DNA from 2 places in the Actinopolyspora sp. BKK2 genome. Region 2 is predicted to be linked to the other one. Evidence: riboswitches for the same ligand, from Rfam matches in the RefSeq annotation. Region 2 holds a riboswitch; the other holds the start of a gene.

The links. Region 2 has a riboswitch for cobalamin ahead of G9Q41_RS13645 (iron ABC transporter permease). Riboswitches for the same ligand answer to the same signal wherever they lie in the genome.
Region 1: it holds a riboswitch for cobalamin, as region 2 does, so the genes downstream of both, G9Q41_RS08980 (nickel transporter) here and G9Q41_RS13645 (iron ABC transporter permease) in region 2, are expected to answer to the same signal.

The regions. Positions count from the first base shown of each region.
Region 1 covers NZ_JAANTE010000003.1:468,231-474,206, forward strand. The annotation lists gene cobA (uroporphyrinogen-III C-methyltransferase) at 1-426, opposite strand, end outside; gene G9Q41_RS08980 (nickel transporter) at 508-1,578, opposite strand; cobalamin riboswitch at 1,653-1,775, opposite strand; gene G9Q41_RS08985 (GNAT family N-acetyltransferase) at 1,928-2,347, opposite strand; gene G9Q41_RS08990 (GNAT family N-acetyltransferase) at 2,680-3,219, opposite strand; gene G9Q41_RS08995 (alanine--glyoxylate aminotransferase family protein) at 3,377-4,477, opposite strand; gene G9Q41_RS22305 (cobalamin biosynthesis protein) at 4,692-5,471, opposite strand; gene cbiE (precorrin-6y C5,15-methyltransferase (decarboxylating) subunit CbiE) at 5,468-5,976, opposite strand, start outside.
Region 2 covers NZ_JAANTE010000005.1:320,789-326,764, reverse strand. The annotation lists gene hisS (histidine--tRNA ligase) at 1-752, shown strand, start outside; gene G9Q41_RS13650 (hypothetical protein) at 849-1,466, shown strand; cobalamin riboswitch at 1,999-2,141, shown strand; gene G9Q41_RS13645 (iron ABC transporter permease) at 2,351-3,367, shown strand; gene G9Q41_RS13640 (ABC transporter ATP-binding protein) at 3,367-4,155, shown strand; gene G9Q41_RS13635 (ABC transporter substrate-binding protein) at 4,152-5,186, shown strand; gene G9Q41_RS13630 (PH domain-containing protein) at 5,356-5,868, shown strand; gene G9Q41_RS13625 (PH domain-containing protein) at 5,865-5,976, shown strand, end outside.

The DNA of each region.
Region 1 (5,976 bases), on a different contig from region 2:
CACCGCGGACCTTCGGTGGTCTCCCCCGCCGAGCACTCCGAGCAGCAGCCCGTTGTGCTCGGCCACCGCCGGGGTCACGGCCGTTCCCCGCGCCGCGTCGTCGGCGCGCACGCAGAACACGCGGTCCTGCTCCGCCTCGGCGACCACCCTCGCGTTGACCTCGCTGTCCGAGGTGCAGGCCACCGCGTACCAGGCACCGTCCAGGTCACCGCTGTCGTAGGGACGGCGATGCCACACCAGCTCTCCCGATTCGGCCATGCCCTCGACCGCCGGCGTGGCCTCGGGGGACACGACCTCGATCCGCGCCCCCGCCTTGAGCAACCGGGGGATGCGGCGTTGCGCCACGGTTCCGGCCCCGACGACCACCACCCGCTTGTCCTGCAGGTCGAGTCCGGCGAAGTAGTGATGTTGACTGTGCGAGCTCATCTGGGTAGTCGTTCCTGTCGATCTGCACCCCCGGCGACGTCGGCGGGGTCGCGGTACAAAGCTGTCGCTGTTCGCGTTCGGTCAACGCGCACGGGCGCGCGCGGAGCGCGGGGTCCTGGTCCCGAAGAGCCTCCACCAGAGCGCGGCGCCTCCCCATGTTGCCATGAAAGCCGCCAGCGTCAGATACCCGAGAAGCTCGAAGTGATCACCGATACCCGCCACTGCTCCGGCCGGTGACACTCCGAGCTCGGCCAGCACACCGGCGAGCACGACGACTCCGATCACCGCCGCCAGCCCCACGGTCAGCGCCGTCGTGGCGACGTTCACCCAGAGCCTGCGCACCGGCCGCGCCAGCGACCAGGTGTAGGCACGCGACATCAGCATCCCGTCCACGCTGTCCACTGTGCACATTCCCGCGGCGAACAGCAGCGGCAGGCTCAGCAGGGGCAGGGTCGGCACCTCCGCTGGCGTCACGAGGGCGAGCACGGTGATCTCGGTGGCCGTCTGCATCCCGAGTCCGAACAGCAGGCCGATCACGAAGAGGTGCCACGAGCTCCCGATGAACGCGCGCATCCTGCCGCGCAGCACCCGGGCCAGCAGGCCACGCCTGCCGAGGACCTCCTCGACCTCGGAGTCGTCGACCTCCGAGGTGCGCGCCCTGCGCAGCAACCGCACCGCGTCCTTGAGCACCAGCGCGTTGAGCACCGCGAGCGTGCCCAGCACGATCACCACGAAGGCGTCCACCAACAGCGCGGTGTGCGCCCCGAAGCTCTCGGCCCAGCCCTTCGCCGTGACACCGGCGACGAAGGCGACGACCACGGCGAGCAGCAGCACCACGCTGGAGTGCCCCAGGGCGAACCACATTCCCGTGGACACGGGGCGTTTACCGCGTTGCATGAGCAGGCGGGTCGCGTCGTCGATCACGGCGACGTGATCGGCGTCGAAGCCGTGGCGCAGTCCGAGCACGTAGGCCGCCGTTCCGGCGGCGGCCAGACCGCCCGCCGCACCGGGCGAGCTCTGGTAGAGCAGGTAGCCGCCCCAGCCCAGCAGGTGCAGCAGGGCCAGCGCCAGGAAGACCAGCGTCACCCTGCCCCGCTGGCCGACGGCCCGGCGGCCGGGTTCTCGTGCGACGGGCTGTTCGGCAGAAGTCATGCGTGCGGACCTCCTGGGTCTCCTCGCCCGAGGGATCGGTTCCGCGCGTCGCGGTTCGGCGCGCGGGCCGCAGGGAGTTTCCTGACTTCCGGATCGACGCGTCACTCCCGCCTTCCAGCTCGACTGAGCCGTGGCCTGATGGGAGCCGCTTCCCGGTCACAGTGGCGGGACCGTCTCGGAGTCGCACCGAGTTCCTCGCCGTGCGGCGCGGAGCATCCTCACCCGAACAGGGGCAGGAGGTCAATCATGGTGAACTTCCTCACCGGGGGCGCGGCATCGACGCAGGGTTCGGCGTGATTCTCGGCGCACCGTGATCGCGCCGTGCGACGGGGTCGCGGCCGGCTCCCGGTCAGGTGAGATCGCGCCGCATGCATCCGCGGTCCCACCTGTCGAGGCCGTGGGCCGCTTCGCGGGCGCGGAGCTCTCGCAGCCCCGGAGTGATCTCGGATTCGGACAGCCACCGGAATCCGCACCGGAGGTAGTACGGTCCGTTCCAATCGACGTGGCGGAACGTCGTCAGGGTGAGTGCGGGCAATCCACGGCGGCGTGCCCAGTCTGCTAGGTGCTCCACCAGGGCGACGCCGAGCCGCTGGTGGGCGTGGTGAGGGTGGACCGAGACCTGCTCAATGTGGGCGCAGCCGTCAAGAACCCGCGCGAGCAGGTAGGCGGCGACCTGCTCGTGCCGGTCGATGACCCACGCGTGTCCGGCTTCGGCGAACCCTCGCAGTTCCGGAAGGGAGGGCGGGTCGTCATCTGCGACGGCGTCCATGCCCAATTCACGGAAGGGCTCACCGGCAGCTCGTTCGACGGCTTGCAGTGCTGGGAGGTCGGACGTTGTCGCGGGACGCACCACTGTGACGATCCTAGTACTCCACCTCACCCGATTTCCGACTCTTCCAGCCGTCCCGATGACACCCGCCCGGGTGCCGAATGGGGCGCCCGCGGACGGTGCTGGTCATCGTTGAGGGCCAGTCCGGCTCCTAACGTGATGAAGATGCTCCCGGTGGCTGCGTCGAGGCGACGGCGGAGAATCCGCTCTTCGTGTGAGCACTTCCGCACGGCTCCGAGGCACGTTCCTCGGCCCCTGCCCGGCGTCCTCCTTCAGGAGAGCGGATGCGACCAGCGCCGCAGCGGGATCAGCCGTCCCGCGAGTTCGACGTGACGCTCGACGACGTCCGGAGTCCAACCGTGACGCTGGTAGAAGTCCGCCGCGTGATCGTTTCCCTCGAGGATCCAGAGCACGGCACGGGTGAAGCCGTGGTCCGCGAGATGCCCCAGGGCGGCGTCGTGCACGGCACGTCCCGCTCCGCGCCCCAGCCACTGCGGGTCGGCGTACAGACTGACGAGCTCGCCGGTCCGGTGTTCGGGGTAGGCGTCGCGCTGCGGGACGCGTACCGGGGAGACACCGCTGAACGCGGCGATCGTGTCGGCGCGACGGGCGAGCAGGATCGCCCTTTCGGGTACCGGACTAGCGAGCAGCTCGCGATAGGACCGGGCGATCTCGTCGGAGTCGAGCTCGGTGAGCGCTTCCTCGGGGACGAGATTCCGATAGGCACTGCGCCAGCTCGCGACGTTGATGCGCGCGATCGCGGGGACGTCGTCGACCGTCGCCCGCCTGACCGTCCAGGAAGGTTGCTGCATCTGACCGGCTGCTCCTACGTGAACGGTGCAGTGTCGAGCGATTGCCGTGTCCGGCTGCTCGACGCCGGCGACCGCCTGAAGAGGAGCGTACCCGTCCGGGCCGTGTGCTCGCACCGCTTTTCCGGCCGAGCACACGGCCCGCCGGATCACCCGAGCTTCACCGGCCGAGCACCTTGCGCAGCGCGCCCAGCAGCATCTCGACGCGGTCGAGGCGGGCGTTGTTGCCCATGAGGCCTATCCGCCACACGCTGTTGGCGAACTGCCCCGCACCGCCACCGATCTCGATGCCGTAGTCGTTCAGCAGCTGCTTGCGCACACCGGCCGAGTCCACGCCCTCGGGGACCCACACGCTCGTGAGCTGGTGCAGCCTGCTGCCCTCCGCGGCGAACAGGTTCAGCCCCATCTCCTGCAGCCCCGCCTGGAGGGCTTCGCCTGCGGCCCGGTGCCTTTCGGTCACCACCGGCATGCCCTCCTGCAGGATCCGGCCGAGAGCCGCGTGCAGGGAGGCCACCATAGCGGTGGGAGCCGTGTGGTGGTACGCGCGACCGCCCGAGCTCCCGCCGTTCACGTAGTTGCCGATCAGCCCCAGGTCCAGGTACCAGGTGGTCGGCTTCTCCACCCTGCGCTCCCAGGCGCGCTCGGAAACCGTGAACGGGGCCAGTCCCGGCGGCACTCCGAGGCATTTCTGAGTGCCCGCGTAGGCGACGTCGACGTTCCAGGAGTCCAGCTCGACCTGCTCACCCCCGATCGAGGTGACGCAGTCGACGAGCAGCAGGGTGCGCTCGCCACGTTCGCGCAGGGCAGCGCCGAGACCCGCGATGTCGCTGCGCACCCCGGTGGAGGTCTCGGCGTGCACGGCCGCGACCAGCGCGGGGTCGGGGTGCGCGTCGAGCACCCGCTGGATGTCCACGGGCTCGCCCCACTCGTGGTCGACCCGGACGACTTCGGCGCCGTAACGGGACGCGACGTCGCACATGCGCTCGCCGAACAGACCGTTCACCGCTACGACCACGACGTCACCGGGACGCACGAAGTTGACGAAAGCCGCCTCCATGCCGATGGAGCCGGTTCCGGACAGGGGCAGCGTCCGCGAGTTCTCCGTTCCCCAGACGGTCCGCAGTCGGTCCCCGGTCTCGTCCAGCAGCGTCAGGAAATCGGGGTCCAGGTGACCGAGCAGTGGGGCGGCCAACCCCGCGGTGGCCTCCGGGTACGTGTTCGACGGGCCCGGGCCCAGTAGGGAGCGTTCAACCAGTGCCATGACTTCCACCCTAGGCACACCTGCCCAGCACAGCGGGCTGCACCCACTTGACGGGAATCCTGCTGCACAAAAGGGTTTCCGTAAGGCGAAATAAGGATTTCACGAACCCCGTGCGCAAAAGTGTTGAGAATGTCACAGGAAGACGAGAGGTGGCAGGGCCCCGGCACGCGCGATCGGGGACAGCAGCAGGTCAGCCGCGGGACTGGTGCACCTCTCAGCAGGAGGCGGGAGCGGGAGTTCGCGCGACGGCCAAGGTCACCCCGGAGACCACCGCCTTGGGCAGCACCAAGCGGGGACCGCCATCGCCGACCTCGGAGGCGGCTCGCAGCGCGGCCGCCTCCGCGACGCCGGCGGTTCCGAGCGCGCTCCGCGCGGAAGCGCTCGGGCTCACCACGGGGACAGCGGAAAGCACTTCGGGCGCGTACCCCCGCAACGGCGGCTCGCCGTCGACGCCGCGAGCCAGGAAGTACTCCCGCAGCGCCGCGCGCAGACCGGGCTCCCGCGCCCTGCGGTCCACCGTGGCCACCGCACGAACCGCTCGGGGACGCGGCCCGAGCAACTCGTCCAAACCGGCCAGAGCGGCCGATGCCGTCCCGGCGGCGACACCGCTGGATGCACCGATCCCGAGCACGAGCCCACGAGGAACGAGCCGGACCGTCCGCTCGTCTCCGGTGCCCCCGGTGAGGCCGACGTCCCCCGGGAGACCGGCGTCCCCGGTGAGGTCGGCGTCCCCGGTGAGGTCGGAGATCACCACGTTCCACGATGCGCCCTCCACCCGCTCCGCGGTCCCCGCGCGGACGAAGCGGTCCACCACGTACCCGCCCGGGTTGTGCACCGCTACCGGAACACCACGCGCGAAAGCCGCGAGGCACCCGTCCAGATCACCCTCGACCTCCGCGTCGAGCGACTCCGCCAGCGCACGTGGCCCCGCGAGGCCACCCTCCCCGCTCAGGAGCCCGGTTCGCGTTCCGGGGCCCGCGCGGTGCTCGCTCACCCCTGATCGTCCGCGCTTCGGAAGCCGCGCAGCAGGACCACGGGGTCGCGGGCGGTCAACCGCGCCGAGCCGTCCTCGAGCTCGGACAACCGATTGGCCGCGAGCTGCACACCCTCCACCCGGTAACCGGCCTTGCGCAGCACGTCCCTGCTCGCCGCCACCCGGTCGAGCTCGTTCAGGGCGAGCACCACCCGCTCCGCCCCCACGTGGGCGCAGGCGGTGAGCACCTCCGAGTCGGGAGTGCCGACGAAGACGGAGTCCGGTTTGGGCAGCTCGCGCAGCACGCCGGGAGCCGCGCCCTCCACCACGCGCACGTCCACGCCGTGCGCGGTGGCGTTGGAGACCAGTCGAACGACCTGGGCCTCGTCCGATTCGACCGCGATGCCGGCAGCCCCCATCCGGGCGCACTCCACTGCCACGGAGCCCGATCCGGCCCCCACGTCCCAGACCAGGCAGCCCGGCCGCGGCGCCAGTCCGGCCAGGGCGACCGCACGCACCTCGGAGC
Region 2 (5,976 bases):
ACGAGCAGATCCGCGCCACCGCGAACCTGCTTGACCGCTGGGAGAAGGTCACCCACGATGCGCTCGCGGCCGACGCGGCCGAAATCGGATTGTCGGACGAGCAATTCGCCCGCCTCGGTCAGATCGTCAAGGATGGTCCCGCCGCCGTGCGGGAGCTGCCGCAGGAGGTGCGCGACGAGTCGCGGTTGCTGCAGGTGCTCGATACCGACGCCGCGGATCTCGTGGAATTCGATCCACTGATCGTCCGCGGGTTCGACTATTACACATCGACGGTGTTCGAGGTGTTCGACACGGACCCGACGAACCGGCGCTCTCTGTTCGGTGGGGGACGCTATGACAACCTGGTCGGGTTGTACTCCTCGAAGGAGATTCCCGGCTTCGGGTTCGGCATGGGCGATGTCACCATCATCGACTTCCTGGACACTCACGGTCTGTTGCCGCAACCGCGCAGCGACGTCGATGTCGTCGTCATCCCCACTCAAGGGACTCTGTTCGAGCCTGCCCGTCGTGCGGCGCGCTCGCTGCGCTCGGCCGGACTGCGCACAACCACGCCGTTGGAGGTACGCAAGCTCGGCAAGGAACTCTCCCGCGCAGCGAAAGCCGGAGCACAAGCCGTGGTCATCATCGGCGCCGACGATTGGGCCAGTGAGCGTGTGACCGTGCGTGACCTGACCACGGGAGCTCAGCAAACGGTACCGCTGGACGATGTGAGCGCGACTGTTCGCGGGGTGCTGACCACGCCACCCGAATGAGTCAACAAGCGGTACCCGTTCGGCGGCGTGATCAAATCGTATTCCTGTCTAGCGTGTGCCGGACAGGATCATTGGTCAGCACGCGGAGGTCCGATCGTGACTTTCAGTGGTACTCGGTTCCTCGACAGCATCGCCGAGCAGGGTATACCCGCGAAGTGGGGACAGTTCGGCGCGCAGATGTCCGCCGACGGTGCGATCGTGACGCACTTGGTGGCGGCCGTGAAGGAGGCCCACGAAACAGGAAGCTCCGAGGCGCGGGACGCGGCGCTGCGCCTGTTCGACGAAAAACGGGACAACCTCGCCGCTGCCCGACAGTTGATCGCTACCCAACTTACCGACTACCGCGAGTCGGGGCGTTGGGCGCGGTTGGACGCGGTGGTCCGATCGGCAGACGTCGACGAGCTGGTCGAGGGTATGCGGGGTCACTTCGGACTGCATCCGTTCCCGATCGCACTCGAGTCGATCCGATTCAACTTCGAGTACGTGCGCGAGCACGGCTTCGAGGAATTCTACCACATGACTGACCAGTACCTCGCTGAGATCGAGCGTCTGACCGAGGAGGGACGGGCAGCCTTCGAGGCCGGTGAGGACGGCGAGAGCTTCCCGCCGTTCTGGCTCTACAAGCTCGACATGGCCAGCGTGGAGGTCCCGACGCACTGCCACATCTGTCAGAACTTGATCACCTATGCGGAGCGCGCACTCGACGAGAGCTGACGCACGAACTCGGCGAGGACGTTCGGCTCGCAGCTCGGCACACTCGGCTCGGTGCTCGCTCATCGCTGCGATCCTCCGGCCGCTGACTTCGCCGCCCGCGCCTCCGACTTCGCGGTTTACTCCTCAACTTTCGCGGTCTCGCCTTCGAGGTGAGCGGCTTCGGCGCTGGTTCGTGCCGCGTCCACGCCGAGAAACGGTCGTTTTCGACATATGTCGCTCCCTCCAATTCGCCCCTTGTGACTACGTCCTAGCCAGTGCGGGTTCGAATCCCGCCGGCCTCACCCTCTCCACCGGTTTTCCCGGCGAACGGTTGGTTCACCGCCCGCTGTCGCGGGGCTTGCCCGCCCCTCGAACAGCACCACGACGCCCGGCACCACGACGGCGCGGTGCGCGCGGCGCGCCCCGCACCGGGTGGAACGCACCGGAAAGTTCCCGCCACATCGGACAACTCCCGTTCCACGGGCTTCTCCCCGGTCACCTCCCCGGTGCCGAGCGCGCTCGGCTGTGGCCAGCCGCACAAAGCATGGACAATCGCCAACATTTGGCAGAAGATCCGCCCGCAGGAAAACCACAACGACGGCGCTCGGGGGAAGTCCGGTGCGAATCCGGCGCTGACCCGCAACGGTGAGCTCGCGTGAGCAAGCCCGAGAGCCCGACGTCGTCGCGGCGCCCTCCCGGAAGCGGACCCGGTGAGGGCGCGGAAAGCTCCACCACCGTCGAGGACTGCGGGGAGGGAGCCCGAGCACGACACCCGTCCCGGGTGGACACGTGCGCGCCGGGTGCCTTCGCGTGGTCTGCAACGCAGAAAGGTCCCCGGGTTGTGCGATACGGCTCAGCTTCGAGCGGCACCGCGCGGGCAACGTCCCGGCAGGCTCCGCCTTCCGCTGCTGTGCCTGCTGCTGGGGGTCGCGCTGCTCGGCTCCGTCGTGTGCGGAGTCGCGCTGGGCCCCACCGGCATTCCCCTCGGCAAGACCGTCGCACTGCTCCGCGAAGCAGTGCGCGGCGGAGTGATCCCGGCCGAGGACGCCGGCATCTACTACATAATCCGGGACGTCCGGTTGCCCAGGGTGCTGCTGGCCGCGGTGGTCGGAGCCGGGTTGAGCGCTGTTGGGGTCGCCACCCAGGCCATGGTGCGCAACGCCCTGGCCGACCCGTTCGTGCTCGGCATCTCCTCCGGAGCCTCGGTGGGAGCCAGCGCGGTCGCGCTGTACGGGATCCTCGGTGCGCTGGGGTTGTACGCCCTGTCCACGGCCGCCTTCCTCGGCGCGCTGTGCGCCACCGCGCTCGTCTACGCCATCGCCCGCACCTCGAACGGGCTCGCCCCGCTGCGGCTGGTGCTGACCGGAACGGCGATGTCCTACGGGTTCTCCGCCGTCACCACGCTGCTGATCTTCCAGGCTCCGAACGGCAACGCGGCCAAGTCCACCATGTTCTGGCTGCTCGGCAGCCTGGGCGGCGTCACTTGGAACTCGCTGCCGGTGGCCACGGTGGTGGTCGCCTGCGGACTCTGCTACCTGCTGCTGTCGGCCCGCAGGCTCAACGCCCTGGCCATGGGCGATGAAACCGCCACCACGCTGGGGGTGAGCCCGGCGCGTTTCCGCCGCGAGCTGTTCGTGGTGGCCGCCGCGGTGACCGGTGTGCTCGTGGCGGTCAGCGGAGCCGTCGGCTTCGTCGGGCTGATGCTGCCGCACCTGGCGCGGCTGCTCGTCGGGGCCGACCACCGCCGGGTGCTGCTGCTGGCTCCCCTCGCCGGTGCGGTGTTCCTGGTGTGGACGGACCTGCTCGCGCGGACCGTCGCCGCCCCCGAACAGCTCCCGCTCGGTGTGATCACCGCGGCGATCGGTGTTCCGTGCTTCCTGCTGCTGATGCGCCGCCGCGGAAACGCGCTGGGAGGTAACTGATGGACCTGGACGTGGAAGGTGTCGACGTGTCCGCGGCGGGCGTGCGACTCGTCCGGGACGTGGACGTGCACGTCGCTTCGGGCGCGCTCGTGGGGCTGGTCGGGCCCAACGGGAGCGGCAAGTCGACCACGCTGCGCTGCGTGTACCGGACCCTGCGCCCCGACCGGGGCGAGGTCCGGCTCGGCGGCTCGGACGTCTCCGCGATGTCCCTGCGGGAGAGCGCCCGCCTGATGGCCGCGCTGACCCAGGAGTCCCAGTCCGAATTCGACTTCACGGTCACCGAGGTCGTCGAGATGGGCCGCACCCCGCACCGCGGAACGGGGCGGGAGGAACGCGACCGCGCCCACGCGGAGGCGCTGCGCGCCGTGGGCTGCGCGCACCTGGCGGAGCGGAGCGTGCTGTCGCTTTCGGGCGGTGAGAAGCAGCGGGTGCTCATCGCGCGAGCGCTCGTGCAGCGACCGGAGCTGCTCGTGCTGGACGAACCCACGAACCACCTCGACATCCGGCACCAGCTGGAGGTGCTGTCCCTGGTGCGCCGGCTGGGCATGACCACGCTGACCGCGCTGCACGACCTCAACCTGGCCGCGGCCTGGTGCGACCAGGTCTACGTGCTCAGCGGCGGGCACGTGGTGGCCGGTGGCCCTCCCGGGCAGGTGCTGACCCCCGAAGTCGTCGGCGACGTCTTCGGGGTGCGCGCGCACGTCGTCCGCCACCCCGACAGCGACGTCCCCCAGCTGCTGTTCGCCCCGGCCACCGGCTCCGGCACGGCCGAACCACCGAAAGGATGAGATCCACAGTGCGCATCCGGCGGAAAGCACTCGCAGGCGTTTCCCTGCTGATGTCCGGTGTCCTGCTGCTCGGGGGGTGCGGCGCCAGGGTGGCCACCACGTCCTCGGGCGAGCCCCCGGAACGCTTCCCGGTGAGGTTGGACAACTGCGAGCGGCAGCGCACTTTCGACCGGCCACCGCGGAGGGTGGTCACCAACGACATCGGGATCACCGAGATCATGTTCGCGCTCGGGCTCGAGGACAGGATGGCCGGCTACTTCCTGTCCGACGGACAGCGCAACGGGGTGCGGAGCTCGCCCTGGTCCGCGAAGTTCGAACGGACACCGCACCTCGGCGAGGAGATCGGCATGGAGGGGGTCCGGGCCGCCGGGGCGGACATGGTCTTCGCGGGCTGGAACTACGGGTTCGGCGAGACGGAGCGCTTCACCCCCGAACGCCTGGAGAAGGCCGGCATCGACTCCTACGTGCTCAGCGAGTCCTGCCGTCGGAGCGGTGCCCGGGACGCGCGCGGCATCATGCCCCCGCTGCGGGCGCTGTACACCGACATCCGCAACCTCGGCGAGCTGTTCGGGGTGCGGCAGCGGGCCGAGCGGCTGGTCTCCGAGTACCGGAGCACCATCGCGCAGGCGCGCGAGAGGAACGCCGGAGGGGACACTCCCAGCGTCTTCCTCTACGACTCGGGCAGGAGTGAACCCGTCACCTCGGGAAACGGCGGGGCCGCCGACCAGATCATCCACAAGGCTGGTGGGGAGAACATCTTCCGCGATCTCGACGACAGCTGGACCACGGTCAGCTGGGAAACCGTGCTGCGCGCCGACCCGGACGTCGTGCTGATCAACGACTACGGAGGAAGGAGCGCCGCGGAGAAGATCGACTTCCTGCGCGGGCACCCCGCCGTCTCCGAGCTCGAGGCCGTCCGGCGGGGACGTTTCCTCACCCTGCCCTACGCCTCCCTGGTGGAGGGGCCGCGCAACGCCTCGGCGGTGCGCGAGATCGCCCGCTTCCTGGACGACGTTCCCGCTGACGACTGAGGCGTTCCGTTCGCCCTCCTCACGGGTGCTCCCGCGGCGGACCTCCTCACGCCCCGCCGCGGAACCGGGTGCCGGGACGAGCAGCGGCCGTGATCCGGACCGCACGGGCGCGCTCATCCGCTCCCGACTGCCAAAATGTGCCGCGGGCTCGCGGACTCGGAGGTGACCCATGATCGACACCGGCGAAACGCCCGGCGGTGTGCGGTTGCGACCACCACAGCACCGCGTCGATCGACGTGCCGTCCTCTGGTGGGGCTGCCGGGCGGGCGCTGTGGTGGTCGTGCTGCTGGCCGCGTTGGCGCCGGCCGCGTGGTGGTTCGCCTCGGCGCGGGAGTTCCTGCTGGTGGGGATGCTGCTCGTCGGGGCGTTCGGAACGGGCTACGCTGTGGTGATGCCCTGGTGGCGCTACCGGGTGCACCGCTGGGAGACCACCGATTCGGCCGTCTACACCGCCAGCGGTTGGCTCAGCAGGGAGTGGCGCGTGGCCCCGATGTCCCGCATCCAGACCGTGGACACGGCCCGCGGACCGCTGCAACGGATGTTCGGCCTGTCCACCGTGACCGTGACCACCGCCTCGGCCGCCGGGCCGCTCAGCATAGCCGGGCTCGACCACGAGGTGGCCTCCGACCTCGCGGAACGACTCACGATGACCACCCAGGCCGTTCCGGGAGACGCCACTTGAACGACCCGCACGCGGAACCAGCCGCCGAGCAAGGAGAGCAGCGGTCCGAGGAGTCCTTCGCCGAGTGGCAGCGCCTGGACCTCAGGAGCGTGTTCGCCTCGATGGGGC